3 regions of the Kitasatospora sp. NPDC004669 genome follow, and region 2 is predicted to be linked to each of the others. Evidence: riboswitches for the same ligand, from Rfam matches in the RefSeq annotation. Region 2 holds a riboswitch; each other region holds the start of a gene.

Region 1 (9,481 bases), on a different contig from region 2:
CGCCCGTTGAACCAGTCGCTGCGGCCCGGGTAGCGCTGGCAGAAGTTCAGCGCCATCTGGGCGTCCTCGACGATGGTCTTCGGCCCGAAGTCCCAGCCGATGGTGGCCTCCACCGAGGATCGCACGATCAGCAGCTCGCCGTGGACGCCGGCGATCGGGGTGCCGGTGCCGGTCATCGCGCGGAAGCGGGCGATGTCGTCGGCCGGGCGGATCGCGTCGGCGAGCCAGGTGAACATGTTGACGGCGTTCTCCCGCGGGTACGTCAGGATGCCCTGCGCCATGTGCTTGGCGTCGTCCCCGGCCCGGCGCTGCCGGTTGACGAACTGGGCGACCGCGGCGGCGGTGTCCGGCCCGACGCCGGTGTCGTCGTCCATGTGCAGCACCCAGACGTCGTCCTCGGCCTCGCCCTCCTCGATCCGCAGCTCGTGCGAGTAGTGGTTGGCGCGGGCCTTGAACTTGGTGCCGTTGGCCGTCTCGTACGCCTTCGGCACGGTCACCACCCGGATCAGCGGGTGGCGCTCGGCCAGCTCGTCGATCTTCTCCGCGGCCGCGCAGCCCTCCTCGGTGAGGATGTCCACCCGCATCCACGGGAAGTACGGCGGCAGGTGCTCGACGTACGAGAGCACCGAGCGCTCCAGCGCCGGGTAGGTGTCGTGCCGGCCGATGGTCGGCACCAGCACGATCAGGAAGTCGTCCTCGACCGGCGCCGGCGGGGTCATCCGGTCCACCTGGCGCAGCCGCCGACGGACCATCAGTACGCCCTGGAAGCCGATCAGCACGCCGAACACCGGCATGCCCCACAGGATGGTGATCGCCCAGCCGAGCGGGGTCGGGTTGGGCACGTACGACCAGATCGAGAAGGCGAAGATGATCAGGAAGGCGACGTAGAACGGCAGCACCCGGGGTTTCCACGACATCTGTCGCTCGGCGAGCCGGGCGGCCTCGCGGGACGTGGTGATCACCGTCCGCACAGGGGCTGTCGATGTCATGGTGAAAGTCGTTCCTCGTCTGGTGTGGGTCCGGCCCCTGGCGGGGCGCGGGTCGTTCGCGGGTCGGTCAGGTCTGCGGCGGACGGTCGGCGGGCGGCGGCACGACCGGTCCCGGCGCGACCGGTCCCGGGGTCACCGGGCCGGGGGCCGGCTGGCCGGGCGCGGGCGGGGCGGCGGGCCACTGCTGCTGGGCGACGGTCGGCTGGTACGACGGCGCCGTCTGGTTGGGCTGCTGGGCGTACGGAACCGGCTGCGGCGGCACCGGCTGGGCCTGGACCTGCTGCGGCTGAACGTGCTGCGGCTGGACCTGCTGCGGCTGAGGCTGCGCGGGCGGCCAGGCACCGGGCTGGGGCTGCTGGGGCGCGACCGGTTGCTGCCACACGGGCTGGACCGGCGGCTGCTGCGGCCACCCCGGCTGCGGCTGGAACTGCTGCGGCTGCGGCTGGGGCTGCGCGACCGGCTGGGGCTGGGGCTGGGCGTACGCCACGGGCGTCGGCGCGGACGGGACGGTCTGCATGATCGACCAGTGCGCCTCACCTCCCGGCACCCCCGCGCCCTCCTGCTGCTCCCGCCACTTCGAGCGGGCCAGCAGCAGGATCAACGTCGCGGTGACGACCACGCCGACCGCGAAGGTCGCGAGCTTGAGCCCGCCCTCGGTGGTCCCGGTGAACCACTCCCGCTGCGGCTTGTCCAGCAGCGCGCCGGCCAGGCTGCGCACCCGGTTGTAGCCCTCGACCAGCGCCACACCGGCCGCCACCCCGAGCGCCCAGTCGCGCCCGCGCAGCAGCAGGAGACCGGAAAGCAGGTACAGCAGGCCGTAGTTGAGGCTTCCGGTCTCGGCGTCCACCGAGGACCCGCCGTAGTAGAAGATCCCCTTGAAGTACGTGCCGAAGCCGACTTGGCCGAAGCAGTTGTACGCCGCCCAGCCGAGCAGCACCACGCCCCAGCCGACCGCCAGGCCACCCGCCCCGCGCATCGGACGTGTCTGTGTCATCCCCTACCCCCGCCCCTTCGGGCCTTCTCCCGACCGTTCGCCAGCCCCTCGGTTTCGCCGCCACAGGATGCCATACGGCGCAACGGACCCGGAATTCCACCCGTTCAAAGAATCCCGGCGGATCCCGGCCGGCCCTGGACCACCCCGGCGGATCTCACCGGACGTGCAGCCCACCCCAGTCGACGCTCCCGCCGAACGAGCCGGAGCCGCCGGTGATCGCCAGCGGGCTGTGGTAGGTCGCGTTAACGTCCGCACCGGCGTTGCGCGGCTGGTCGGGGGTCAGGTTGTCCGAGGTGAGCGACTGCCCCCAGACCGTCCAGATCGTCCAGGGCGTGCGCCGGAGGGTGTCCGGCTGGCGGGAGTTGACCGGCACCGCGAAGGACTCGGCCAGCATCCGCGGCTTGTTGTAGGCGGCGAGCCCGTCGTAGTAGCGCTTGGTCCACACCTCGCCGGTGCCGATCGGGTGCGCCGGGCTGCCGCTGTAGTCGTCCACCCCGACCACGTCGACGTACTGGGCGCCCGGGTAGTAGTCCCACGGGTCGACGCCCGGGGCACCGTCCCAGGACACCGGCGTCCAGACGAACAGCAGGTTGTGCAGGCCCCGGGTCTCCACCAGGTACTTGTAGGTGATCTTCCACAGCGCCTGGTAGTCGGCCGGCTTCTGGCCCGCCCACCAGAACCGGCGGGAGCAGTCCTGGACGTTCATCTCGTGGTACGGGCGCAGCAGCACCGGCACGTCGTGGGCGGCCAGGTACTCCAGGTGGTCGGCCAGGTACGACAGGTCGGTGATCAGCGCCCGGTACTCGGGGGTGTCGTGCGCGGCGTCCACGACCCGGCCGAACCAGCCCGGGTCCTTGGCCGCCGGGGAGTTCGAACAGAGCACCCGGTCGAAGGACTTGACGTCCGATCCGGGGTAGGGCTGGTGGAAGGACATGCCGACGATCCCGGCCGGGGCGCCGCCGTTGTCCGGCAGTTCGGTGCTGCTGCCGTCGCAGTTCTGCTGGACGCCGGAGCTGCCGTAGGTGCCGTCGTCGGCGCGCGGGTGGCCGGACCAGACGGCGGTCATCAGGTCCACGGCGTCGTCGGTGTACTGCCAGCCGGTGCGGCAGGTGGGCCAGCGGCCGGCCGAGTAGGAACGCGGGTTGCCGGCACCCCAGGCGTTCTGGCCGTAGCCGGGGCCGAGGTCGGTCTCCAGGAAGCCGGGCAGCTTGCCGGTGATGTCGGCGGCCTTCTTGTAGTAGTAGCCGACCTGCTTGGTGCCCCGGTAGTCGCCGTACTCCGGGTTGTTGCGCTCGTTGTGCGCCTCGACGTGCTGGCCGATCACCGTCCCGCCGCTCTGCCCGGTGCGGGCTTGGCTCTCCAGGTCGGCGAGGAACTGCTGGACGGCGCGGGCGTTCGGCGAGGCCTGCGGGTCCCTGGCGAGCAGGTCCCGGCCCACGTCCGGCGGCAGGGTGCGTCCGGGGAGGCCGACCGACACCGGCACCCGCGCGGGCTGCTCGCCGTCGGCCCGGTCGTCACGGCCCAGCAGGACGAAGGCGCCCGCGGCGACCACGATCCCGGCCACGGCCAGGACGGCCGGCTTGCCGCGCAGGGCACTGGGCAGGGCCACGACCGCTCCTCCGGTTGCTCGCCGGTACCGACCCCCACGGACGCAACCGGAACACGCGTACGAATGACTCCACTGAGAGCCTGCCACACTCCCCCGGTCCCGGCGAACGCATCCGCCGGCACCGGGGTGTCACGGCAGGTCAGCCGGCCGGGGTGGGCGCCGGCGTGCCCTGCGAACCGGGCGTGGCGGAGCCCGCCGCCTTGGCCCGCTGGAGCAGCTGGCCCTTCACGTGCTCCGCGAACCCGGAGGCCGCCGCGGTCGCGGTGGCGTCCGGGGCGTTGCCGCCCTTCGCCGAGCCCTCGACGGTGAAGTAGCCGTACCGGCCCAGGCTGCTGTGCGTGCTGGTGCAGCCGGGGTTGGCGCAGAACGCCGGGGCGCCGGGCGCGGGAAGGCCCTTGAGCTGGCCCGCGTAGTTCTTCACCGCGGTCTCGGCCTGGATCTTGTGGTCGAAGACCGCGACGCCGACGGTCACCGCGCTGTCGCCGGAGACGTACGTCGCCCGGAGCACCTTCTGACAGCCCTGGTCGCCGAGGATCTTGCCGAGCCCGCCGGTGGTGGAGTTGCCGTCCCAGCAGGGCTGGTCCAGCGAGACCACGGTCCGGTTCCAGGTCGCGCCGTTGATCGTCACCTGCGTCGCGGAGAACAGCGCCCCCGCGTCCTGCGGCGCCGGGTCGGTGGCGGCCTCCCAGATCGGCTTCGACGAGTCGTCGGACTGGCCGCCCGGGGTCCCGCTCGCGCTCGACGGGCCGGGGGTGGGCTTGGTGGAGGCGGACACGGTGGCGGTCGGACCGCCGCCGGCCTTGTTGGTGTCGCCCTTCTTGCCGAGGAGCAGCGCACCGCCCGCCGCCAGGCCGCCCACCAGGACGACCGCGGCCGCGATGCCGATGACCTTCATCCGGCGCTTGCGCTTGCCGTCGGCCTCGTTGCGGTTCGCCAGTGCCTCCCAGTCCGGCTCGACGCGCTGCGGCGGCGCCGGCTGCTGGGGCGGCACCGGCTGCTGGGGCGGCTGCTGCTGCCACTGCGGCTGAGGGGCCGTCGGCTGCACCGGCTGGGGCTGGGGCTGCGGGGCCGGCTGCGGCACCGGCTGCGGCTGGGGCACCGGCTGGGCCTGCGGCTGCGCGACCGGCTGGGGCTGCGGCCGCGGCACCGGCGGGACGGGCTGCGAGAGCGGCTGCGCGGACGGCACCACCGGCCCGTACGAGGCCGGCGGCGGGCCGAAACCGCCGCTCGGCGGCGGCACCGGACCCGGCACCGCCGGCTGCTGATTCTGTGCGCCCCCCGACCCGGCGGGAGGCGTCCCCTGCGGCCCCTGCCCAGGTACGCCAGTTCCGTCGCTCATGCGCCCAGATCGTAGGGCATCCCCCCGACCACCGATCCGCCCGGTGACCATTCCGTATCGAAACCAGGACGCCCACGCTGCGGATCACGGGCTCCGACCGCGCGGATCCAGGGCCTCCGACGGCCACGAACAGCCACGGACGGCCTCCCGCCCGGTACCGCCGGTCATCGCCCCAACACACCGCGCCGCACAACATGTGGTGCCGCATCAGTGAGACACCACTACATGTATGCTCACTCCTGCTGTCGATGCAGGGGAACCCGGTGGGAGTCCGGGACTGCCCCGCAGCGGTGTGCGGGCGGCTCCAGCAGCCGTACCCGCGAGTCCGAGTACCTGCCGAACAGCGTGCGCCACGGCCCTCCCGCAGAGGCCGCGCCGGCACGAGCAGTACCCCTCCGGGCCTCGCGGGCGGGCCGGGGAGACACCGTCGCGCGGCGCGTTTTGCGTTCGCGCCGTGCTCCCCTGCCCAGATCGGCCCGGCGCCACCCGATCACCGCCGCCGATCGCCGCCAGGAGAGAGCGCCTTGACCACCGCTGCCTCAGCCACCCTGCCCACCCAGGGCTCCGGTACCGCCTTCACCGACTCGACGGTCTCCGACCCCGGAGGCGCGCTGCTGCGGCTGCTCACCGACCGCAGCGCCGACCTCACCGAGGTCGACCCCGGCCATGTCGCCGCCGCCGCGCTGCGCGGCCGCCACGCCGGCTCGGACTTCGCCGAGCTGCGCGGGCTGGCCGTGGACGCCGCCGCGTCGATGATCGCCGAGGACCCCCAGTACTCGAAGCTGGCGGCCCGTCTGCTCGCCCTGGAGATCGTCGACGAGGCGAACAGTCAGGGCTCGGTCTCCTTCTCCGCCTCGATCGCCGTCGGCCACGCCGAGGGCCTGATCGGCGACACCACCGCGGCCTTCGTCGCCAAGCACGCCGCCGCCCTGGACGCGCTGATCGACGCCACCGGCGACGACCGCTTCGAGTACTTCGGCCTGCGCACCGTCCAGTCCCGCTACCTGCTGCGCCACCCGATCACCCGCAAGGTGATCGAGACCCCGCAGCACTTCCTGCTCCGCGTCGCCTGCGGCCTGGCGGTCGGCGACTCCGAGCAGTCGGTGCGCGAGGTGGCCGAGCTGTACGGCCTGATGAGCCGCCTGGAGTACCTGACCTCCTCGCCCACGCTCTTCAACTCCGGCACCCGGCACCCGCAGATGTCGAGCTGCTATCTGCTCGACTCCCCGCTGGACAACCTGGACTCGATCTACAACCGCTACGCGCAGATCGCCCGCCTGTCCAAGCACGCCGGCGGCATCGGCCTGTCCTACTCGCGCATCCGCTCGCGCGGCAGCCTGATCCGCGGCACCAACGGCAAGTCCAACGGCATCGTCCCGTTCCTGCGCACCCTCGACTCCTCGGTCGCCGCGGTCAACCAGGGCGGCCGCCGCAAGGGCGCGGCCTGCGTCTACCTGGAGACCTGGCACGCCGACATCGAGGAGTTCCTGGAGCTGCGCGACAACACCGGTGAGGAGGCGCGCCGCACCCACAACCTCAACCTGGCGCACTGGATCCCGGACGAGTTCATGCGCCGGGTCAACGCCAACCAGGACTGGTCGCTGTTCTCCCCGGCCGACGTGCCCGAGCTGGTCGACCTGTGGGGCACCGAGTTCGACGAGGCCTACCGCAAGGCCGAGCTGGCCGGCAAGGCCGTGCGCACCATCCCCGCGCAGACCCTGTACGCCCGCATGATGCGCACCCTGGCGCAGACCGGCAACGGCTGGATGACCTTCAAGGACGCCTCCAACCGCGCCGCCAACCAGACCGCGCTGCCGGGCCGCACGGTGCACTCCTCCAACCTGTGCACCGAGATCCTGGAGGTCACGGACGACTCCGAGACCGCCGTCTGCAACCTGGGGTCGGTCAACCTCGGCGCGCACGTGGCCGCCGGGGCCTCGGTCGAGGACCTGCTCGGTGCGATGGACTGGGAGCGGCTGGACGCCACCGTGCGCACCGCCGTCACCTTCCTCGACCGCGTGGTGGACATCAACTTCTACCCGACCACCGAGGCCGGCACCTCCAACTCCCGCTGGCGCCCGGTGGGCCTGGGCGTGATGGGCCTGCAGGACGTCTTCTTCAAGCTGCGGATCGACTTCGACTCGGCGGAGGCGAAGCAGCTCTCGACGCTGATCGCCGAGCGCATCATGCTCACCGCCTACGAGCGCTCCGCCGACCTGGCCGAGCAGCTCGGCCGCCACGAGGCGTACGGCGAGACCCGCGCCGCCCGCGGCGAGCTGCACATCGACCACTTCCCGAGCGCCGCCCCGCAGTGGGCCGACCGCTGGACCGCCCTGCGCGCCCGGATCGCCGAGACCGGCCTGCGCAACTCGCTGCTGCTGGCCATCGCCCCGACCGCGACCATCGCGTCCATCGCCGGCGTGTACGAGTGCATCGAGCCGCAGGTGTCCAACCTGTTCAAGCGCGAGACGCTGAGCGGTGAGTTCCTGCAGGTCAACCCGTACCTGGTGCGCGAGCTCAAGGAGCTCGGTGTCTGGGACCAGCAGACCCGCGACGCCCTGCGCGACGCCAACGGCTCCGTCCAGGAGTTCAACTGGTTGCCCGCCGAGGTGCGTTCGCTGTACCGCACGGCGTGGGAGCTGCCGCAGCGCGCGCTGATCGACCTGGCCGCGGCGCGCATGCCGTACCTGGACCAGAGCCAGTCGCTGAACCTGTTCATGGCGGCGCCGACCATCGGCAAGCTCAGCTCGATGTACGCCTACGCGTGGAAGGTCGGTCTGAAGACCACCTACTACCTGCGCTCGCGCCCGGCCACCCGGATCGCCCAGGCCGCCTCCGGTGCCGCGCGCGCCGCCGCGCCCGTGCCGGTGAACACCCCGACCCTCACCCCGGAGCAGGAAGCCGCCATCGCCTGCTCCCTGGAGAACCCCGAGTCCTGCGAGGCCTGCCAGTGAGCACCCCGAACGAAGACCGCAAGATGCTGCTCGACCCCGGCTTCGAGCTGACCCTGCGCCCGATGCGCTACCCGTCGTTCTACGACCGGTACCGGGACGCGATCAAGAACACCTGGACCGTCGAGGAGGTGGACCTGCACTCCGACGTCGCCGACCTGGCGAAGCTGAGTGAGGGCGAGCGCCACCTGATCGGGCGACTGGTCGCCTTCTTCGCGACGGGTGACTCGATCGTCGCCAACAACGTGGTGCTGAGCCTCTACAAGCACATCAACTCCCCGGAGGCGCGGCTGTACCTGAGCCGTCAGCTGTTCGAGGAGGCCGTGCACGTCCAGTTCTACCTGACGCTGCTGGACACCTACCTTCCGGACCCGGAGGACCGCAACGCGGCCTTCGCTGCGGTGGAGAACATCCCCTCCATCCACCAGAAGGCCCAGTTCTGCTTCAAGTACATGAACGCGGTCGACCACATCGAGTCGCTGCAGACCAAGGAGGATCGGCGGGCTTTCCTGCTGAACCTGATCTGCTTCGCGGCGTGTGTCGAGGGCCTGTTCTTCTACGGCGCCTTCGCCTACGTGTACTGGTTCCGGAGCCGGGGTCTGCTGCACGGTCTCGCGACCGGCACCAACTGGGTGTTCCGCGACGAGTCCATGCACATGGACTTCGCGATGTCGGTGGTCGACACCGTGCGCGAGGAGGAGCCCGACCTCTTCGACGACGAGATGGCCAAGCAGGTCACGGAGATGCTGGAGGAGGCTGTCGAGGCCGAGCTCCAGTTCGCCCAGGACCTGTGCGGCGACGGTCTCGCCGGCATGAACACCGACTCGATGCGCCAGTACCTGGAGGCCGTGGCCGACCAGCGCCTGGCCCGCCTCGGCATGCCGATCCGCTACGGCTCGACGAACCCGTTCGGCTTCATGGAGCTCCAGAACGTCCAGGAGCTGACCAACTTCTTCGAGCGCCGGGTCTCCGCGTACCAGGTCGCCGTCGAGGGCTCGGTCTCCTTCGACGACGACTTCTAAATCGACATCGTTCAGCACATCAGCGGAGCTGCCGTGGGAAGGACATCCTCCCCACGGCAGCTCCGCTGTCGGATTCCCGCTGTCCAGGAGTGACCCAGGCATGTCCCGCAAGGTTTTCCTGTCACAACAGCAAGTGGTCGATGGCCCGTTCGGGCCGATACAGATCAACTACGACCGCTGGCCGTCCGTCATTGCGCGCGTGCACGGGACGGGAATCCCGGCCGTCACCGTGGTACCCGACCGCGACCACGGCGCGATGAACATCAACGGGCAGAACGTGCCGACCAGACGGAACAGCAGCGGCTGGGACCCCCGCCGGAAGTCCCGCACCCGCACTGCGCTTGTGGCGGACCGCAGCTACGAGTTGAGGCCCACCGCCCTGCGCCGGGCCGAGCTGCGGCGCAACGGGGTGCTCATCGCCCACGCGCACGGCACCCTGCGCTCGTACTCCCCGGGCCGCACGATCCCCGGCCTCGACGCCCGGGTGACCTGGTCCCAGGGCGTCGATCCGACTGATGTCGCCATCGGCCAGGCCATGGTGGTCGGCTTCGGCGCCGGCGCTCCAGGCGCATTGCTG
Region 2 (9,481 bases):
CGGGTCGAACGGGACCACCTCGGCGCCCGCCGCGCCGAGCAGTTCGGCGTTCTCGGCGTACGAGAAGGAGAATGCCGCGCCCCCCGCCATCGCGATCCGCGGCCGCCCGGCCACCGGTGCGACCTCGGTGGACGGATCCCATGGCTCGGCGTCCAACTCCGGTGCCGTGCGGGCGAGTTCCAGCAGGGCGTCCAGGTCGACCGAGGAGGCGACCAGCTCGCCCATGTCCGCGACCGCCTTCAGTGCCTCCGCCGAGCGCTCCACCGCGGGGATCAGCCCGAGGTGTCGGGACGGCGTGGCGACCGCCGCCGAGCGGCGCAGCGCGCCCAGCACCGGAACGCCGGAGCCCTCCTCCAGGGCCTCGCGCAGGAGTTGCTCGTGCCGGTCGGAGGCGACCCGGTTGAGGATCACCCCGGCCAGGCGGACCTCCGGATCCCAGGAGGCGAAGCCGTGCACCAGCGCGGCCACCGACCGGGACTGCGAGGAGCCGTCCACCACCAGCACCACGGGCGCCCGCAGCAGCTTGGCGACGTGCGCCGTGGACGCCAACTCCCCACGTCCGGAGGCTCCGTCGAACAGGCCCATGACCCCCTCGACCACCGCGACGTCCGCCCCCGCCGCGCCGTGCAGGAACAGCGGCGCGATCCGCTCCGGCCCGCACAGGAAGGCGTCCAGGTTGCGGCCCGGGCGCCCGGCGGCGAGCCCGTGGTAGCCCGGGTCGATGTAGTCCGGGCCGACCTTGTGCGGGGAGACCGCCAGCCCGCGCGCGGCGAGCGCCGCGATCAGGCCGGTGGCGACGGTGGTCTTGCCCGCGCTCGAGGAGGGCGCGGCGATGACGAGGCGGGGGATGTTCACGGGCGCAGACTCACCACTCGATACCGCGCTGGCCCTTGCGGCCGGCGTCCATGGGGTGCTTGACCTTGGTCATCTCGGTGACCAGGTCGGCGAATTCGGTCAGCGGCTCGGGCGCGTACCGGCCGGTGATCACGACGTGCTGGCTGCCCGGGCGGTCCTTCAGCACCGAGACCACCTCCTCCGGGTCGATCCACCCCCAGTGCATCGGGTAGGTGAACTCGTCCAGCACGTAGAAGCGGTAGGTCTCGGCCGCGAGGTCGCGCTTGACCTGCTCCCAGCCCTCCTTGGCCGCCTCCTCGCTGGACATCTCCTGCTCGGCGGAGCGCTGGATCCAGGACCAGCCGGAGCCCATCTTGTGCCAGTCGACGGTGCCGCCCTCGCCGGAGGCGCCGAGGACGCGCAGCGCGTTCTCCTCGCCGACCTTCCACTTGGCGGACTTCACGAACTGGAACACCCCGACCGACCAGCCCTGGTTCCAGGCCCGCAGCGCCATGCCGAACGCGGCCGTGGACTTGCCCTTGCCGGGGCCGGTGTGCACGGCGGTGATCGGCTGCGTACGGCGCTGGCGGGTCGTCAGGCCGTCGTCGGGAACGCTCTCGGGGACACCCTTTGGCATGTCGGCTCAGGCCGCCTTTCGCATCGTGGTGGTTGCACGGTTCTCGGAACGGTTCGCAGGCCGGTTCGCGGACCGGCTCTCGGAGCGGTTCTCGCGGACGAGCGAGGCCACGCCCTCGGCGCGCAGCTCGTCCAGGCTGACGGCGCTGCCGCCGAGCAGCCCGGCCAGCGTACGGGCCAGGCCCAGCCGGACCGGTCCGGACTCGCAGTCCAGCACCACGCTCGCGGTGCCCTGGGCGGCGAACAGCGCGGCCGCGCGGTGCGACCGGGCGAGCGCGTCCCGCCCGCCGGTGGCCCGGCCGTCGGTCACCACGACCAGCAGCGGGCGCCGGTTCGGGTCGCGCAGCCGCTCCACCCGCAGCACCTCGTGCGCCCGCAGCAGGCCCGCGGCCAGCGGGGTCCGCCCGCCGGTGGGCAGCGACTCCAGCCGGGCCGCGCCGACCTCGACCGAGGAGGTGGGCGGCAGCGCCAGCTCGGCGCCGGCGCCCCGGAAGGTGACCATGCCGATCTTGTCGCGGCGCTGGTAGGCGTCCATCAGCAACGACAGCACCGCGCCCTTGACGGTGGTCATCCGCTGCCGGGCGGCCATCGAGCCGGAGGCGTCCACGACGAACAGCACCAGGTTGGACTCCCGCCCCTGGCGCACCTGTTCGCGGAAGTCGTCCTTGTGCAGCACCAGTGCCCGGCCGTCCCGCCCGCGCGCCACCTGGTGCGGCGCGGCGGCCTGCAGGGTGGCGGTCAGGTGCAGTCGGCTGAGCGCGCCCTGTGGCCGCCGGGCGCGGATGGTGTGCCCGCCGGAGGTCTCGGCGGGGGAGCGGCGGCCCTGGGCTCCGTGGCCGGTACCCCGCACGGTGAACAGCCGGGTCCGGTACGGATCGACGGCTGCGACCGGTGCCGACTCCCGGGAGGGGGAGGGGTGTTGGGCCGGTACGGGCGGCTGCGCGGGCGCCTCGGCGTCCGACGTGTCCGATGCGTCCGAAGGGGCGTCCGCGGCAGTGTCGGAAGCGGCAGCCTCCGGGCCGCCGTCGAGCGGCTCGGGCGCGCCACCGCCGTCGGGGCCGCCCTCGTCCGGGCCGTCGCCGTCGGGACCGCCGTCCGGACCCGGGCCGTCACCCGGGCCGTCACCCTCGGGCTCCGGGTCGTCCGGCTGCGCGTGCTCCTCCAGCGTCCGGTCCAACTGTTCCTCGTCCAGTCCCGGAGCGTCGAAGGGGTTGCGACGTCGCCGGTGCGGCAGGGCGAGCTGGGCGGCCTTGCGGACGTCCTCCTCCAGCACCTCGGTCCGTCCCGCCCAGGCCGCCAGTGCGACCGCCGTGCGGGCCATCACGATGTCGGCGCGCAGCCCGTCCACTTCGAACGCCGCGCACACGGCGGTGATTTGACGTAGTGCCACATCCGACAGCTCGACCTTGGGCAACAACTCCCGGGCGGCGGTGATGTGTTCGGCGAGCTCCCGCTCCTGCGCCGCGAACCGCGCCGCGAAGCCGACCGGGTCCGCGTCGTACCCGAGCCGCCGGCGGACCACCTCGGCGCGCTCGGCCGGGTCCCGGGTGGCGGCGATCTCGACGGTGAGGCCGAAGCGGTCGAGCAGCTGCGGCCGCAGCTCGCCCTCCTCCGGGTTCATGGTGCCGACCAGCAGGAAGCGTGCCGCGTGCCGCACCGACACGCCCTCGCGTTCCACGTACGAGCGGCCCATCGCGGCGGCGTCCAGCAGCAGGTCCACCACGTGGTCCTGGAGCAGGTTCACCTCGTCGATGTAGAGCACCCCGCGGTGCGCCTTGGCGAGCAGTCCGGGCTCGTACGCCTTGACGCCCTCGGCGAGCGCCCGCTCCAGGTCGAGCGAGCCGACGATCCGGTCCTCGGCCACGCCGACCGGCAACTCGACCAGCTGGGAGGGGTGTTGCGAAGCGGACGGATCGGTGTGCGGCCCGTCCGGGCACTGCGGGTCCGGCGCGGCCGGGTCGCAGGCGAAGCGGCAGCCGTCCACGGTGGCGATGGAGGGCAGCAGCCCGGCCAGCGCGCGCACCATGGTCGACTTCGCGGTGCCCTTCTCGCCGCGCACGAGCACGCCGCCCACGGCCGGGGAGACCGCGTTCAGCAGCAGCCCGAGCCGAAGGTCGGCCATGCCGACGATCGCGGTGAACGGATAGCGGACGTCGGTCATGCGTCACTCCCAGGTGCTCCGGGCGCCAGGAACGGCAGCGATCCGGCCGCCGGCACCCCGCCCTCGATCAGCTTCCACAACGCGTCGGTGTCCGCGTGCTCCTCGATCAGGTCGCCCAGCCGGTCCAGCCGGGCCTCGCGCGCGTCGGCGAAGCAGGTGTCCGGCGCCGGCACGAACGCGCGGCCCGCCAACTCGGCGACCTCGCACAGGAGTTCGCGGCGGAAGCCGTCGTTCTCCAACGCGCCGTGCCAGGTGGTGCCCCAGACCGAGCCGACCCGGCAGCCGTCCAGGCTCCGCCCGGTGTCATCGGAGATGAACCCGTCCCCGCCCTCGACCGCGATGACCCCGTGGTGGATCTCGTAGCCCACGACCCGCTGCCCGTACGCCTCGCCGACCGGACGGGCGAGTACCTTCTCGGCGCCGAAGCGCACCCGGGTCGGCAGCAGCCCGAGCCCGTCGACGACGCCCGCCCTGGACTCCACCTCGTCGTCGATCGAGCGCGCCAGCATCTGGTACCCGCCGCAGACCCCGAGGATCGGCAGCCCGGCCGCGGCCCGCGCCTTCAGCGCCGGCTCCAAGCCGCGTTCGCGCAGCCAGGCGAGGTCCGCCACGGTGGCCCGGGTACCGGGCAGCACCACCAGGTCGGCGTCGGCCAGCTCCTCGGGCCGGGTCGCCCAGCGGACCAGCACGCCCGGCTCCTGCGCCAGCGCGTCCACGTCGGTGAAGTTGGACAGCCGGGGGAAGCGCACCACGGCCACCCGCAGCACGTCGGCCCCGACCGGTCCGCGGCCGTCCACCCGGTCCACCACCGTCGACAGGTCGAGCGAGTCCTCGGCGTCCAGCCACAGCCCCGGCAGCATCGGCAGCGTGCCCAGCACCGGACGGCCGGTCAGCCCGTGCAGCATCTCCAGTCCGGGCGCCAGCAGCCGCGCGTCGCCGCGGAACTTGTTGACGAACCAGCCGGCCACGTGCCGCTGGTCCTCGGCCGACAGCAGCGCCAGCGTCCCGTACATCGCCGCGAACACCCCGCCGCGGTCGATGTCGCCGACCACCACGACGGGCAGCCCGGCGGCGGTGGCCAGGCCCATGTTGGCGATGTCGCGGTCGCGCAGGTTGATCTCGGCGGGCGAGCCGGCACCCTCGCAGACCACCACGTCGAAGCGGCGGCGCAGGTCCGCCAGGCACTCCAGGGCGCGTTCCAGCAGGACGGGCTTGCGCTCGCGGTAGTCCAGCGCGCCGACCTCGGCCACCGGCTTGCCGAGCAGCACCACCTGGCTGCGGCCGTCCGCGCCGGGCTTGAGCAGCACCGGGTTCATCGCCGCCTCCGGCTCCACCCGGGCGGCCTGCGCCTGCATCGCCTGGGCACGGCCGATCTCGGCGCCGTCGGTGGTGACGAAGGAGTTCAGCGACATGTTCTGCGCCTTGAACGGCGCGACGTGCACGCCCTGGCGGGCCAGCCAGCGGCAGATCCCGGCCGTCACCACGCTCTTGCCCGCGTCCGAGGTCGTCCCGGCGACCAGCAGCGCGTTCTTCACGCGCCCACCTTCCCCCCAGCCTCCGGCCGGGGGGACCCCCATGCTTCGCTCGCTCACGCCCTACCCCTTCTCATCAGAAGCCGCAGCAGGACGTGCCCCGCGACCGTCGTACCCAGCGCCAGCGCGGTCACCCGCCGGGACAGCGTGCAGGCCCGCTCGATGTCGTCCACCGTCACCGGGCGCAACTCCTCGCCCAGCACCGGCCGGTGCTCCACCCGCTCACGTGACTCCGCACTCGCCTCCGGGCGCTCCTGATCCGGTGCCGACGTTCGCCCTCCTTGCCCGCCCTCGGACAGGAGGGGCCCACTCTCCGGCACTCTCCCCCCGCCTTCGGCCGGGGGCGCCGCCACCGCTCGCTCGTCGCTCGTCGCTTTCGGCACCGGCGCGCCCTTCGGCTCGTGCGGGTACCGGAGCGTCCCGCCCAGGCGTACGCCCACCGCGCCGGCGAAGGCCGACTCGGCCTGGCCCGCGTTCGGGCTCGGGTGCGCGGAGCCGTCCCGGCGCCAGACCCGCCAGGCGGTACGGGGTTCGGGCGCGGCGGCCACCGTCAGCAGCGCGGTCAGCCGGGCGCCCGGCCAGCCGGCGACGTCGTCCAGCCGGGCCGAGGCCCAGCCGAAGCGGGCGTAGCGGGGCGAGCGGTGGCCCACCATGGCGTCCAGGGTGTTCACCGCGCGGAAGGCCAGCAGCCCCGGCGTGCCCGCCAGGGCGCCCCAGACCAGCGCGTTCACCACGGCGTCCGCAGTGTTCTCGGCCACCGACTCGACCACCGCGCGGGCGATCTGCTGCCCGTCCAGCGCGCTCGGGTCCCGCCCGCACAGGTGCGGCAGCCGCTCCCGGGCGGCCGTCAGATCGCCTGCGGTGAGCGAGCGGCCGATGGTGCGCGCCTCCCGGGTCAGCGAGGTGCCGCCGAGCACCGTCCAGGTCGCCGCCGCGGCCAGTGCCGCCCGGCCCAGCGGACGGCGGCCCACCGTACGGTCCAGGGCCAGCGCGCCGGCCGCGACCGCGCCCACGCACAGCGCCGTGTACGCCGTCCCGGCCGCACGGTCGTCGCGCCACAGGCGGCGCTCCAGGCGGGTCGCGGCGGTGCCGAAGAGGGCGACCGGGTGGCCGCGGCGGGGGTCGGCGAAGCGGGCGTCGGCGGCGTAGCCCGCGACGGCGCCCAGCGCGAAGGCGGCGGCGCGGGTCAGCGGGCGCACGACGGCGGGCAGCTCGGAGTCGGACGGGGCGGGGCAGCCTGCATCGCGTGCGTGTCCTCACTCAGGGTCCGCGCCCTGGATCGACGTACCGGGGGCGAGAGTCTCCTGGCTTCCGGGTCGGACGCACCCCCGGAGCCTTCCAGCAGCCTGCCAGCAATGACTGACGGTCCGCCGTGGCACCTTCCGAGCGTGCTCCCCGGTGACAGTGGCGGGACCGCGCCGGACTCGCACCGGCTTCCTCTCCATGCCTCCGTTTGGCCCGAGGATCCCATCACGCGGCCGATCCGTGCGTCAACCGAGGCCTCGGAGGGGTTGGTCACACGGTGTACCGGGTGTCGTGCTGTGCGATCGCCCAGCGCGGTGGAGGCCTCGTCGGCTCCGCTTCGTGTGTTCGGCGGCTGGGGGCGCGGCGAGGGCCGCACCTACCGTTCGGTGCCATGCGCCGCAGAAAGACCCCCGTCGCCGCCCCGCCCCCGGTGCCGTTCTCACCCGAGGCCGCCCGCGCCCACCGGGTCGGCCTCGGCCTGACCCCGGAACAGGTCGCCGAGGGCATGGCCGCCCACGGTGTGCGGCTGCTGTCCGGCCACGTCCTCGCCTGGGAGAACGGCGACCTGCGCCCCGGCGAGGCCGAGTTCATCGCCCTCGCCCGCGCCCTCTGGTGCCCCGCCGCCGACCTGCTGGGCGCCCGCCCGACGCGTCTGAGGGACCACCGCATCGCCCGGGAGCTCGGCCAGGAGGCCGTCGCCGAGCGCGTCGGCATGCTCCTGCCCACGTACCAGGAGGCCGAACTGACCGGCCACTGGGACGGCGACCCGGACCAGACCCACGCCCTCGCCCAGGTCCTGGGCCTGCGGCTGACCGAGCTCGTCGAGGCCACCGGCCGCGCCGAGGCCCTCGACCGGCTCCTGCGCCAGTGCGTCGCCGGCCGCTGGCAACCCCACCTCCGTGCCCTCGCCCGCCTCGTCCCCGTCCCCGAACCCGACCTGGCCGCCGTCCTGCCCCTCCTCCAGCAGGAGCACCACGTCCCCACCCACTGGGGCACTCCCAGCGGCCCCCACACCCCTGCCGGGCCCCTCATCCCCCGGTTCTGGCACCTCCTCGCCGCCCAGCAGACGGCCGTCCCGGTCTGACGATCCCCTTTCCCCTCTGCTCCCGCATGCCCCGGACGGCCCAGCCCGGTGGCCGGGGGCACGCGGCTGCGGTGAACTGGTGTACGAACACCGTCCGGTCCGTGAAGCAGAGCGGGGAACGATATGCGTTGGGGAACCGCAGCCGTTGTGGCGGCCGCCGCCGTCGGGGCCGGGATCGTCGTGGCGATCGGCCGCCGGGCCTCCGAGCGGATAGTCCATCCGGGGGCGGGGACGGGGGCGCCCGTGGAGGAGGGGTCCGGTCCCATCCTGGTGCAGACCCTCGCCGCCGGCCGGGTCACCTTCACCCGCCGCCCGGAGAGCCTGCGGCGCGGCCGCTGGGCCGTGGAGTGGGAGGGCGGCGGGCACGCGGTGGTCGAGGAGATCCTGCACAGCGACGAGCAGGGCGTCACCCGGCGGCTGGTCCGCGCCGACCGGGGCACCCTCACGCCCGGCACCGAGGTCCGCTTCACCCCCCGCGTCCTGCTCGGCGACCCCACCGAGGCGCTAGGCCTCGCCTTCGCAGACACCAGCGCCGACGGCGAGTTGGGCCCCCTCCCCGCCTGGCACCTCGGCGGCAAGCGCGGCACCTGGGTGATCCTGGTCCACGGCACCGAGGCCGACCGCCAGCAGACCCTGCCGGTCCTTCCGGTGCTCGACCGCCTCGGCCTGCCCGTCCTGGCCGTCACCTACCGCGGCGACGAGGGCGCCCCCGCCTCCCCGGACGGGCTCAGCCACTTCGGCGCGACCGAGTGGCGCGACATCGAGTCGGCGATACGGCTGGCGCTCGACCACGGCGCGGGCCGGGTGATCCTCTACGGCTGGTCGCTGGGCGCCACCACGGTCCTGCACACGGCGGCCCGCTCGGCCTGGGCCCACGCCGTCAGCGGATTGATCCTCGACTCGCCCGTCCTCGACCTCCCCGCCTCCGCCCGCCGCGACGCCGCCCGGGCCGGCTTCACCGGTGTCGCCGCCGAACTGGGCGCCCTTGCCGCCGAGGGCCGCACCGGGGTCGACCTGGCCGACTTCTCCCGCCTCGCCGAGGGCGCGGACCTGCACGCCCCCACCCTGGTGCTGCACAGCCCCAGCGACCGGATCGCGCCCTTCAGTACCGTCCAGCGCCTCGCCGCCGCCCGCCCCGACGTGGTCAACCTCCAGACCTTCCCGGGAGCCGGCCACGCCGCGCTGTGGAACTCCGCCCCCGACCACTACACCGAACTCCTCCGCCGCTGGCTCACCCCCCTCCTCTGACCCGGCCGGGGCTCACCTCGGGGCCGACATCGGCCCTGAACGCGAGAAGTCGACCCACCCGACTTCTCACGCGTCACCCCCGCCCCGTCACCCCCACGCCGGCACCCCCGCCCCGTCACCCCCACGCCGGCACCCCCGCCCCGTCACCCCAACGCCGGCACCCCCGCCCCGTCACCCCAACGCCGGCACCCCCGCCCCGGGCCGCACCGTCGGCCCGGGGCGGTTGCGGGTTCTCCCCGCGGTCCGCAGCCGCCCGCGCGGACCCCGTTCGATTCGCTGTCCGGTTCACGCCCGCCCGCCGTTCCCGCGCGCGCACCAGAAGTCGGCCCCGCCGACTTCTGGTGCCGAACTCCCGCCCGGCCGACACATGCCGCCTGGCCGGATTCCCACCCACCGCGGCCCCGCACACCCCCGTCCCGACACGCAGCGTGACCGGGCGAGCGAGCACCGCGACGACCCGGCGCGACCCTGGCATGGCCCCGCCACACGTTTCCGGCCAGGCGGTTTGCCTCTGTTGCCCGATCTTGCGGAGGTGCCGTCCCCGGTCGCCCGGTCGTACGGACAACCGGATGTGACAGAAGGCCGGTACAAGGGGAAGACTGCTCGACGTGACGTCTCGGAACCCGCGCGACCGTGATGCCCCGCTCCCGCCGACGATCGGTACCGGTGCGACGGTGACCCGTCTCCCCGGTACGGCCCCCCGACCTTCCGGTGGCAGGCCGGGCGGGGCCGGTGTACCCC
Region 3 (9,481 bases), on a different contig from region 2:
CGCGCTCAAGGAGCTGCTGGACCAGGCGGGCGGCGCGGCCATCGTGATCCCGGAGGGCAAGAACTCCTCCGAGATCTTCGCGATGATCGACACCAAGCTGAAGCTGCAGAAGGGCGCCACGGCGAACGTCGCCAAGGCCCAGGTGAACGACCTCGGCCTGCCCGGCTACGCCCAGGGCAACGTCGAGGGCTTCCTCTGGCCGACCCGCTACAACATCGCCGACGGCATGAAGCCCGAGGAGTTGCTCAAGCAGATGGTGAAGAACGCCACCGACAAGTACGCGAGCCTGGACGGCCAGGCCGCCTCGGTGGGCCTCAAGAACGCCTACGAGGTGATCACCGAGGCCAGCATCCTGCAGCGCGAGGGCAACAACACCGCGGACTTCGCCAAGATGGCCAAGACCATCCAGAACCGCCTGGCCAACGAGCCCGAGACCCACCACCGCCTCGGCATGGACACCACGCTGCAGTACTCGCTGGGCCGCAAGGAGCTCACCAAGAGCGACATGGACAACGCGTCCAACAAGTACAACACCTACGTCAACCCCGGCCTGCCGCCGACGCCGATCTCCAACCCCGGCGACGACGCGATCAACGCGGTGCTGCACCCGGCGGACGGCAAGTGGCTGTACTTCATCGCGATGTCCCCGACCGAGACCCGCTTCGCCGAGACGGCCAAGGAGCACTACGCGAACGTCAAGGAGTACTGCCTGGCGGCCGGCAACGGCTTCGACGAGGCCCGCGGTCACTGCACCACCAAGTAGCCCTGGCCAGACGGTAGTTCACGGAGAGGTAGCGTTGACCAGCAAGCACCGGGCGGCCGTCCTCGGTTCGCCGATCGCCCACTCGCTCTCGCCGGACCTGCACCGGGCCGCCTTCGCGGCGCTCGGGCTGGACGGCTGGTGCTACGACCGCTTCGAGATCGACGAGGCCGGCCTGCCCGGCTTCGTCGCAGGGCTGGACGAGGCCGAGTGGGCCGGGCTGTCGCTGACGATGCCGCTCAAGCGGGCGGTCATCCCACTGCTGGACGAGGTCAGCGCGACGGCCCGCTCGGTGGACGCGGTCAACACCGTGGTGTTCACCGCCGACGGCCGGCGCACCGGGGACAACACCGACGTCCCCGGGCTGGTGAACGCGCTGCGCGAGCGCGGCATCACCGAGGTGTCCGCCGCCGCCGTGCTGGGCGCCGGGGCCACCGCCTCCTCGGCGCTGGCGGCGCTCGCCCAGGTCTGCACCGGCGAGGTGGCGGTCTACGTGCGCAGCGCCGAGCGGGCCCGGGAGATGGCCGAGCTGGGCGAGCGGCTGGGCGTGGTCGTCCGCACCGCCGACTGGGAGCGCGGGGCGGAGGCGCTGGAGCGGCCGCTGACCGTCTCCACCACGCCGGTCGGTGCCACGGACGGCTTCGCGACCGGGCTGCCCGCCGCGCCGGGGGCGTTGTTCGACGTGCTGTACCACCCGTGGCCGACGGCGCTGGCCGCCGCCTGCGCCGAGCGCGGGTCGACCGTCCTGGGCGGGCTGGACCTGCTGGTGCACCAGGCGGTGCTGCAGAGCGAGGCCTTCACCGGGCGGACGCCCGGACCGCTGGCGGCCATGCGCGAGGCGGGCGAGAAGGCGCTGGCGGGGCGCTGAGTCGAGGCGTGCGGCCGGGCCACGGCCGGATGGTGACCGGTTGCTGTCCGTCACGCGGACTGTGACCCCGGGTGCCGCTGGGGCATGAAAGGATTCAGGCACAAGGCACGCCCGGGGCGGGCCGCGGCGGTGCCGTGGGCCGGTCCGCTGATGAAGGAGCTCCGTTGGGTACGTTGCGCTGGCTGACGGCGGGGGAGTCGCACGGCCCCGCACTCGTCGCGACGCTGGAAGGCCTGCCCGCCGGTGTACCGGTCACCACCGCCGTGGTGGCCGACGCGCTGGCGCGCCGCCGGCTCGGTTACGGCCGCGGGGCGCGGATGAAGTTCGAGCAGGACGAGGTGACCTTCCTCGGCGGCGTCCGGCACGGTCTGACCATGGGCAGCCCGGTGGCGATCATGGTCGGCAACACGGAGTGGCCGAAGTGGGAGCAGGTCATGTCGGCCGACCCGGTCGACCCCGAGGTGCTGGCGGGCCTGGCCCGCAACGAGGCGCTGACTCGGCCCCGGCCCGGCCACGCCGACCTGGCTGGCATGCAGAAGTACTCGATCGACGAGGCCCGGCCGATCCTGGAGCGCGCCAGCGCCCGGGAGACGGCCGCCCGGGTCGCGCTGGGCGCGGTCGCCCGCTCGTACCTGAAGGAGACCTGCGGGATCGAGATCGTCAGCCACGTGGTCGAGCTGGCCGCCGCCAAGGCGCCGGCCGGCGTGCTGCCGCTGCCCTCGGACGAGGCCCGGCTGGACGCCGACCCGGTGCGCTGCCTGGACGCGGACGCCTCGAAGGCGATGGTCGCCGAGATCGACCAGGCCCACAAGGACGGCGACACCCTCGGCGGCGTGGTCGAGGTGCTCGCGTACGGCGTGCCGGTGGGCCTCGGCTCGCACGTGCACTGGGACCGCCGGCTGGACGCTCGGCTGGCCGCCGCGCTGATGGGCATCCAGGCGATCAAGGGCGTCGAGGTCGGCGACGGCTTCGAGCTGGCCCGGGTGCCGGGCTCGAAGGCGCACGACGAGATCGTCCCCACCCCCGAGGGCGTCAAGCGCACCTCCGGCCGCTCCGGCGGCACCGAGGGCGGCCTGTCCACCGGTGAGGTGCTGCGGGTGCGCGCCGCGATGAAGCCGATCGCCACCGTGCCGCGGGCGCTGCAGACCCTGGACGTGCGCACCGGCGAGCCGGCCAAGGCGCACCACCAGCGCTCGGACGTCTGCGCGGTGCCGGCCGCCGGCATCGTCGCCGAGGCGATGGTCGCGCTGGTGCTGGCCGACGCGGTGAACGAGAAGTTCGGCGGCGACCACGTGTCGGAGACCCGCCGCAATGTGCAGAACTACCTGGAGCACCTGATCATCCGATGATCACTCCTGTTGTGGTGCTGGTCGGCCCGCCCGGCAGTGGCAAGTCCACCGTCGGGCGGGCCCTGGCCGAGCGCCTGGGCGTCGGATTCCGGGACACCGACGCCGACATCGAGGCGCTGGCCGGCAAGCCCATCCCGGAGATCTTCATCGACGAGGGCGAGCCGCACTTCCGCGAGCTGGAGGTGGCGGCCGTCCGCGCCGCCGCCAGCGGGTACGGCGGGGTGCTGGCGCTCGGCGGTGGCGCGGTGATGGCCGAGGCCACCCGGGAGCTGCTGCGCGAGCTGCCGGTGGTCTTCCTGGAGGTCCCGCTGGGCGACGCGGTCAAGCGGGTCGGCCTGGACGCCCCGCGCCCGTTGCTGGCCGTCAACCCGCGGGCCCGCTGGCGCGAGCTGATGGAGGCCCGCCGCCCCCTCTACCTGGAGGTGGCCACCGCCGTGGTCGACACCGCCGGCCGCACCCCCGGGCAGGTCGCGGACGCCGTACTGGAAGCACTGGAGCTGAAGACCCCCCATGACTGACAACATCGTCAGGATTCACGTCGGCGGCAGCGCCGGCCACGACCCCTACGACGTGCTGATCGGGCACCAGCTGCTCGGTGAGCTGGCGCCGCTGATCGGACCCCCCCACATGGGGACAAGAGGGGCGAAGCGGGTCGCGATCATCCACCCGGAGGCGCTGGCCGCCACCGCCGACGCCATCCGCGACGACCTGGCCGGCGAGGGGTACGAGGCGATCGCGCTGCAGGTGCCCAACGCCGAGGAGGCGAAGAGCGTCGAGGTCGCCGCGTACTGCTGGTCGGTGCTCGGACAGACCGGCTTCACCCGCAGCGACGTCGTCGTCGGCCTCGGCGGCGGAGCCACCACCGACCTGGCCGGCTTCGTCGCCGCGACCTGGCTGCGCGGGGTGCGCTGGATCTCCATGCCCACCACGCTGCTCGGCATGGTCGACGCGGCCGTCGGCGGCAAGACCGGCATCAACATCGCCGAGGGCAAGAACATGGTCGGCGCCTTCCACCCGCCGGTGGGCGTGCTGGCCGACCTCGGCACCCTGGAGACCGTGCCCAAGCACGACTACGTCTCCGGCCTCGCCGAGGTCATCAAGTGCGGATTCATCGCCGACCCGGCCATCCTCGACCTGATCGAGGCCGACCCGGAGGGCGCCAGGACCCCGGCCGGCCCGCACACCGTCGAGCTGATCCGCCGGGCCATCCAGGTCAAGGCCGACGTGGTCTCCGGCGACCTCAAGGAGTCCGGTCAGCGGGAGATCCTCAACTACGGCCACACCCTGGGCCATGCCATCGAGCGCAACGAGCGCTACAAGTGGCGGCACGGCGCGGCGATCTCCATCGGCATGGTCTTCGCCGCCGAACTCGGCCGTCTGGCCGGGCGGTTGGACGATGAGACGGCCGACCGGCACCGCACCGTGCTGGCCTCGGTCGGCCTGCCGCTGAGCTACCGGGCGGACGCCTGGCCGAAGCTTCTGGACGCGATGAAGATCGACAAGAAGTCGCGCGGCGACCTGATCCGCTTCATCGTCCTGGACGGCCTCGGCAAGACCTCCGTGCTGGAGGGCCCGGACCCGTCGCTGCTGGTGGCCGCCTACGCGGAGGTCTCCTCGTGACCCGGGTGATGGTGCTCAACGGCCCCAACCTCGGTCGGCTGGGCAGCCGCGAGCCGGACGTCTACGGCGCCACCTCGTACGCCGGACTGGTCGAGCGCTGCACCGCGCTGGGCAAGGAGTTCGGCTTCGAGGTCGAGGTGCACGAGACCAACTCCGAGCAGCAGATGGTGGAGTGGCTGCACGAGGCGGCCGACGGGCAGGTGCCCGTGGTGATCAACCCGGGTGCGTTCACCCACTACTCGTACGCGATGCGGGACGCCGCCGCGCAGCGGACCGCGCCGCTGATCGAGGTGCACATCTCCAACCCGTACGCCCGGGAGACCTTCCGGCACAACTCGGTGATCGCCGCGGTGGCCTCCGGTACCATCGCCGGCTTCGGGATCGGGTCGTACGAGCTGGCGCTGCGGGCGCTGGCCGAGCAGCTCACCTCGCGGTGAGCTTCGGTCGACCCGAATCGGCTTCGGCTGACGCGAGTTGATCCGGACGGACCTGACCTGATCTGAGCTGACCCGGGCGGCCTGCGGGTTGACGTGAGCTGATGTCGGCCGAGGTCAGAGCGGGTGGGGCGAGCCGGCGGCCCGGCGGCGGACTGTGCCCGCCGCCGGGCCGCCGTGTAGTGTCCCCGCTGAGAGGTGTCGGGAGGTGCCGTGACGCAGTACGCCGGAGGTGGGCAGGTCCCGCCGCGTCCCGCCGCTCCGCCGGTGCCACCGGGGGGCGGTACGGGGGTGTCCCCGTCGGGGACGCCGTTTCCGCCTCCTCCGCCTCCGTCGGTTCGGCCGCCGGCCGCTCCGGCGCCTTCCGCCGGTCCGGCGCCTTCCGCCGGTATTGTGCCCGCCCCGGCTCCCGGGCCGGTGCCCGCTCCGGTTCCCGCCGCCGTGCCGGTGCCCGCTCCGGTTCCCGCCGCCGTGCCGGTGCCCGCCCCGGCTCCCGCCGCCGTGCCGGTGCCACCGCCTCCGGTCGCGCCCGCACCCGCTCCTGTACCTGCTCGGACACCGGCGCCCGCTCAGGCACCGGCACCCGCTCGGGTACCCGCCGCGCCCGCTCCGGCACCCGCTCGGGCCGCGGCGCCGCAGCCCGCGCCGAGTGCGCCCGTGCCGGCCGGGGGTACCGGGCACTTCGTGCTGCCCACCGGTACTCCCGTCCAGCTCCCCGCCCACCCGCTGCAGCGACACGCGCCCGCCGGGCCGATCGCCGTGCTGCTGATCGGCCCCGCCGGGGCGGGCAAGACCACCGTCGCCCGGTACTGGGCCGAGTGCCGGGCCACCCCGACCGCCCACATCAGCCTGGACGACGTCCGCGAGTGGGTGCAGTCCGGCTTCGCCAACCCGCAGTCCGGCTGGAACAACGCCTCCGAGGCCCAGTACCGGCTGGCCCGCCGCACCTGCGGCTTCGCCTGCCGCAACTACCTGGCCAACGGCATCTCCTGCATCATCGATGACGCCGTCTTCCCGGACCGCCCGGCGATCGGCCTCGGCGGCTGGAAGCGGCACATCGGGCCAGGCATGATCCCGGTCGTCCTGTTGCCCAGCCTGGACTCGGTGCTGCAGCGCAACGCCCGCCGCAGCGGCAACCGGCGGCTCGGCGACGAAGAGGTGGCGCGGATCCACGGCCGGATGGCCGGCTGGTACAACTCCGGGCTGCCGATCATCGACAACTCCTACCTGGACATCGCCGGGACGGCCGCCGAGCTGGACCGGGTGATCCTGGCCCGGCTGATGGGCATGCCGGTCCGCTGACGGGCGCCCTCGCTGATCTGTGGCCGCGCTGACCTGCGGCTTCGTGGAGCTGTCGGCGGCGGCTGCGATGATGGACCCCGTCCTGCCGTACTACTTCTGGGGGAGCTGGCGCCCGTGCCGGAAGGCCACATCATCCACCGCCTCGCCGTAGAGAACCGGAAGGCCTTCGGCGACCGCCCGGTCCAGGTCTCCAGCCCGCAGGGCCGGTTCGCCGACGAGGCCAAGGTGATCGACGGGCAGCTGCTCACCGGCGCCGAGGCCACCGGCAAGCACCTCTTCCTCGGCTTCGAGGAGGGCGCCTGGGTGCACGTCCACCTGGGCCTCTACGGCGGCTTCACCTTCGGCACCGGCCCCGCACCCGACCCGGTCGGTCTGATCCGGCTGCGGCTGGCCAACGACGACGGCTACGCCGATCTGCGCGGCCCCAACACCTGCAAGCTGATCACCGACGCCGAGAAGGCCGCCGTCGCCGCCCGGCTCGGCCCCGACCCGCTGCGCGCCGACGCCGACCCGGAGGCCGCCTGGCGCCGGATATCGGGCAGTCGGACGACCGTCGCCGCGCTGCTGATGGACCAGAAGGTGCTGGCGGGCGTCGGCAACGTCTACCGCGCCGAGGTGTTGTTCCGGCACAACATCAACCCGCACCGGGCCGGCCGCGACCTCAGCCGCCGCGAGTGGGACGCGATCTGGGCCGACCTGGTCGCCCTGATGCACGAGGGCGTCGCCGCCGGCCGGATCGACACCGTCCGCCCCGAGCACACCCCCGAGGCGATGGGCCGCCCGCCCCGGGTGGACGACCACGGCGGCGAGGTCTACGTCTACCGCCGCGCCGCGATGCCCTGCCTGGTCTGCGGCGCGGACGTCCGGACCGAGGAGCACGCCGCCCGCAACCTGTTCTGGTGCCCGACCTGCCAGACGGCCTGACCAGCTGATCCGCCCGCCGGCCGGGTGCGGGGAGCAGGCGGATGGATCGGTGCGAAGTGCCGCTCACCGTGCCAGGCACCACGGTGGGCGGCCAGGTGGTGCAGGCCGACAGCATCGGGGGGCGCAGCGCCTTCACCAGCCCGAGCCGGTGCCGAGACCTCGTCAGGTCCGGCCGCCGCGCGGTCCCGCCGTCACCCGCGAGCCGGAACTCGCCGCGCTGACCGGGGCGTTGGGGCGGGGCGTTGGGCCGGGCCGAGGAGGGCGGCCTCGGCGGCACATCGTACTCATCCGGGCGGCTCCTGGTGCCGCTTCGCGCGGGACGGGCGGCCCCGACTGTCGGTCAGCCCGCGGCGGCGGTGGGCTCGTGGTGCTCGGCGGCGGCGCACTCGTCGAGGAGGGGGCGCATGCTGTCGTCCACGAGCCGGTAGCGCACCACGCGTCCGTCCTTCTCCCCGGTGACCACGCCCGCTGTGCGGAGCAGCCGCAGGGCCTGGGAGACGGCGGGGTCGCGCATGCCGGTGGCAACCGCCAGGTCGGTGACGGCGAGCGGCCCGGCCCGGTGGAGGGCGAGCAGCAGGGCGAGCCGTCCGGGGTCGGAGAGCAGGGAGAACCGCTCGGCCCAGGACCGGACGTGCGCGGTGTCGCCGATGGCGGCGATGGCCTCGCAGACCCGGTGCCCGTCGATGGTGCGGTGGCCCGCGCGGTCGGCCGGTACGAGATGCATGCGTACATTCTTGCAGGCAGGGGCCTGTGATCCTGAACACCTGCACAGGTGCGCAACCTTGCGAGGGTGGCGCCGGACCCCTACGGTGTTCCCCGCCGTGGTGCTCGGGAAGACCGGTGACGGACCCTCAGGGGTCCCAGTCCGGAGCGGCCCTCGCCACTGTGATCGGGGGAGAGTTGTCCGAACCCACATGCCACTGGGCGTCTCGTGCGCCTGGGAAGGCGGGTCCGGAAGCCCCGTAAGCCAGGAGACCGGCCACGGCATCTCACGAAGTCTTTCCACGAGGTGCTGGAGCGTGATCCGAAGATGACCCTGCCCGAAACCGCCACTCCTGCTGAGGCGGCCCCCTCCGTCCTGCCCACCTTCAGGTGGAAGCGCGAGGACACCATACGTACGGCCGGGCTGATGGGGGTGATCCTGGCCATGCACGTGGTGGCCTTCGGGACGCTCATCTTCCTGGTCGCGCCCCACAACTACGCGGTCGGTACCCAGGTCTTCGGGGTGGGCCTGGGTATCACCGCGTACACCCTCGGCATGCGGCACGCCTTCGATGCCGACCACATCGCGGTGATCGACAACACCACCCGCAAGCTGATGGCGGACGGCAAGCGGCCGGTCTCGGTCGGCTTCTGGTTCGCCCTCGGACACTCCTCGATGGTGGTTCTCATGGCCGCCCTGGTGGCGGGTGGCGCCCAGCTGGCGAACACGCTGATGGACGACGAGTCGACCACCCACAAGTGGCTCGGGATGGTCGGCACCACCACCTCCGGCGTCTTCCTCTACCTGATCGGCGCGCTCAACCTGGCGGCGCTGATCGGCATCATCAAGGTGTTCCGGGCGATGCGGGCCGGGCAGTACGACGAGGCGGAGCTGGAGCAGCACCTCGACTCGCGCGGCTTCATGGCCCGGGCGCTGAACCGGGCGACCCGCTCGATCACCCGGCCCGGGCAGATGTTCCCGGTGGGCATGGTGCTGGGCCTCGGCTTCGACACCGCGACCGAGGTCACCCTGATGGTGATGGCCGGCTCGGGTGCGGCGGCCGGGCTGCCCTGGTACGCGATCGTCTGCCTGCCGCTGCTGTTCGCGGCCGGGATGAGCCTGTTCGACACCCTGGACGGGACGTTCATGAACTTCGCGTACCAGTGGGCCTTCTCCAACCCGGTGCGCAAGGTGTACTACAACCTGACCATCACTGGGCTGTCGATCGCGGTGGCCTTCATCATCGGCACCATCGAGCTGGTCGGGGTGCTGCACGAGAAGCTCGACCTGACCGATCCGGTCACCGGGTTCATCGCGGACATCTCACTGGACAACGTCGGGTACGCGATCGCCGGGCTGTTCGTGGTGGTGTGGGCGATCGCGATCGCGTACTGGAAGCTGGCCGGCGTCGAGAAGCGCTGGACGCCCGCCGAGTAGCCCGTCGGGCACGCTGCCGCGAGCAGCAGCGTGCCCGCGACGGCGAGCCCGGCGCCGACCACCTGGACCGGGCGCAGCCGCTCC

The links. Region 2 has a riboswitch for cobalamin ahead of ABZW30_RS32400 (cobalamin biosynthesis protein). Riboswitches for the same ligand answer to the same signal wherever they lie in the genome.
Region 1: linked by a shared signal. The riboswitch ahead of ABZW30_RS19885 (ribonucleoside-diphosphate reductase subunit alpha) and the one ahead of ABZW30_RS32400 (cobalamin biosynthesis protein) in region 2 are both predicted to bind cobalamin.
Region 3: linked by a shared signal. The riboswitch ahead of ABZW30_RS05975 (HoxN/HupN/NixA family nickel/cobalt transporter) and the one ahead of ABZW30_RS32400 (cobalamin biosynthesis protein) in region 2 are both predicted to bind cobalamin.

Annotation. Positions count from the first base shown of each region.
Region 1 is NZ_JBEXKB010000022.1:15,349-24,829, forward strand. It holds gene ABZW30_RS19865 (glycosyltransferase family 2 protein) at 1-989, opposite strand, end outside; gene ABZW30_RS19870 (hypothetical protein) at 1,057-1,983, opposite strand; gene ABZW30_RS19875 (glycosyl hydrolase) at 2,138-3,592, opposite strand; gene ABZW30_RS19880 (hypothetical protein) at 3,732-4,832, opposite strand; cobalamin riboswitch at 5,154-5,287, shown strand; gene ABZW30_RS19885 (ribonucleoside-diphosphate reductase subunit alpha) at 5,480-7,885, shown strand; gene ABZW30_RS19890 (ribonucleotide-diphosphate reductase subunit beta) at 7,909-8,904, shown strand; gene ABZW30_RS19895 (hypothetical protein) at 9,005-9,481, shown strand, end outside.
Region 2 is NZ_JBEXKB010000050.1:8,452-17,932, forward strand. It holds gene ABZW30_RS32380 (cobyrinate a,c-diamide synthase) at 1-855, opposite strand, end outside; gene cobO (cob(I)yrinic acid a,c-diamide adenosyltransferase) at 866-1,471, opposite strand; gene ABZW30_RS32390 (putative cobaltochelatase) at 1,478-3,631, opposite strand; gene ABZW30_RS32395 (cobyric acid synthase) at 3,628-5,208, opposite strand; gene ABZW30_RS32400 (cobalamin biosynthesis protein) at 5,220-6,362, opposite strand; cobalamin riboswitch at 6,461-6,604, opposite strand; gene ABZW30_RS32405 (helix-turn-helix transcriptional regulator) at 6,800-7,492, shown strand; gene ABZW30_RS32410 (alpha/beta hydrolase) at 7,616-8,740, shown strand.
Region 3 is NZ_JBEXKB010000005.1:3,088-12,568, reverse strand. It holds gene mltG (endolytic transglycosylase MltG) at 1-763, shown strand, start outside; gene ABZW30_RS06015 (shikimate dehydrogenase) at 798-1,628, shown strand; gene aroC (chorismate synthase) at 1,793-2,977, shown strand; gene ABZW30_RS06005 (shikimate kinase) at 2,974-3,495, shown strand; gene aroB (3-dehydroquinate synthase) at 3,488-4,597, shown strand; gene aroQ (type II 3-dehydroquinate dehydratase) at 4,606-5,034, shown strand; gene ABZW30_RS05990 (AAA family ATPase) at 5,533-6,333, shown strand; gene ABZW30_RS05985 (DNA-formamidopyrimidine glycosylase family protein) at 6,448-7,257, shown strand; gene ABZW30_RS05980 (metalloregulator ArsR/SmtB family transcription factor) at 7,598-7,981, opposite strand; cobalamin riboswitch at 8,063-8,256, shown strand; gene ABZW30_RS05975 (HoxN/HupN/NixA family nickel/cobalt transporter) at 8,288-9,397, shown strand.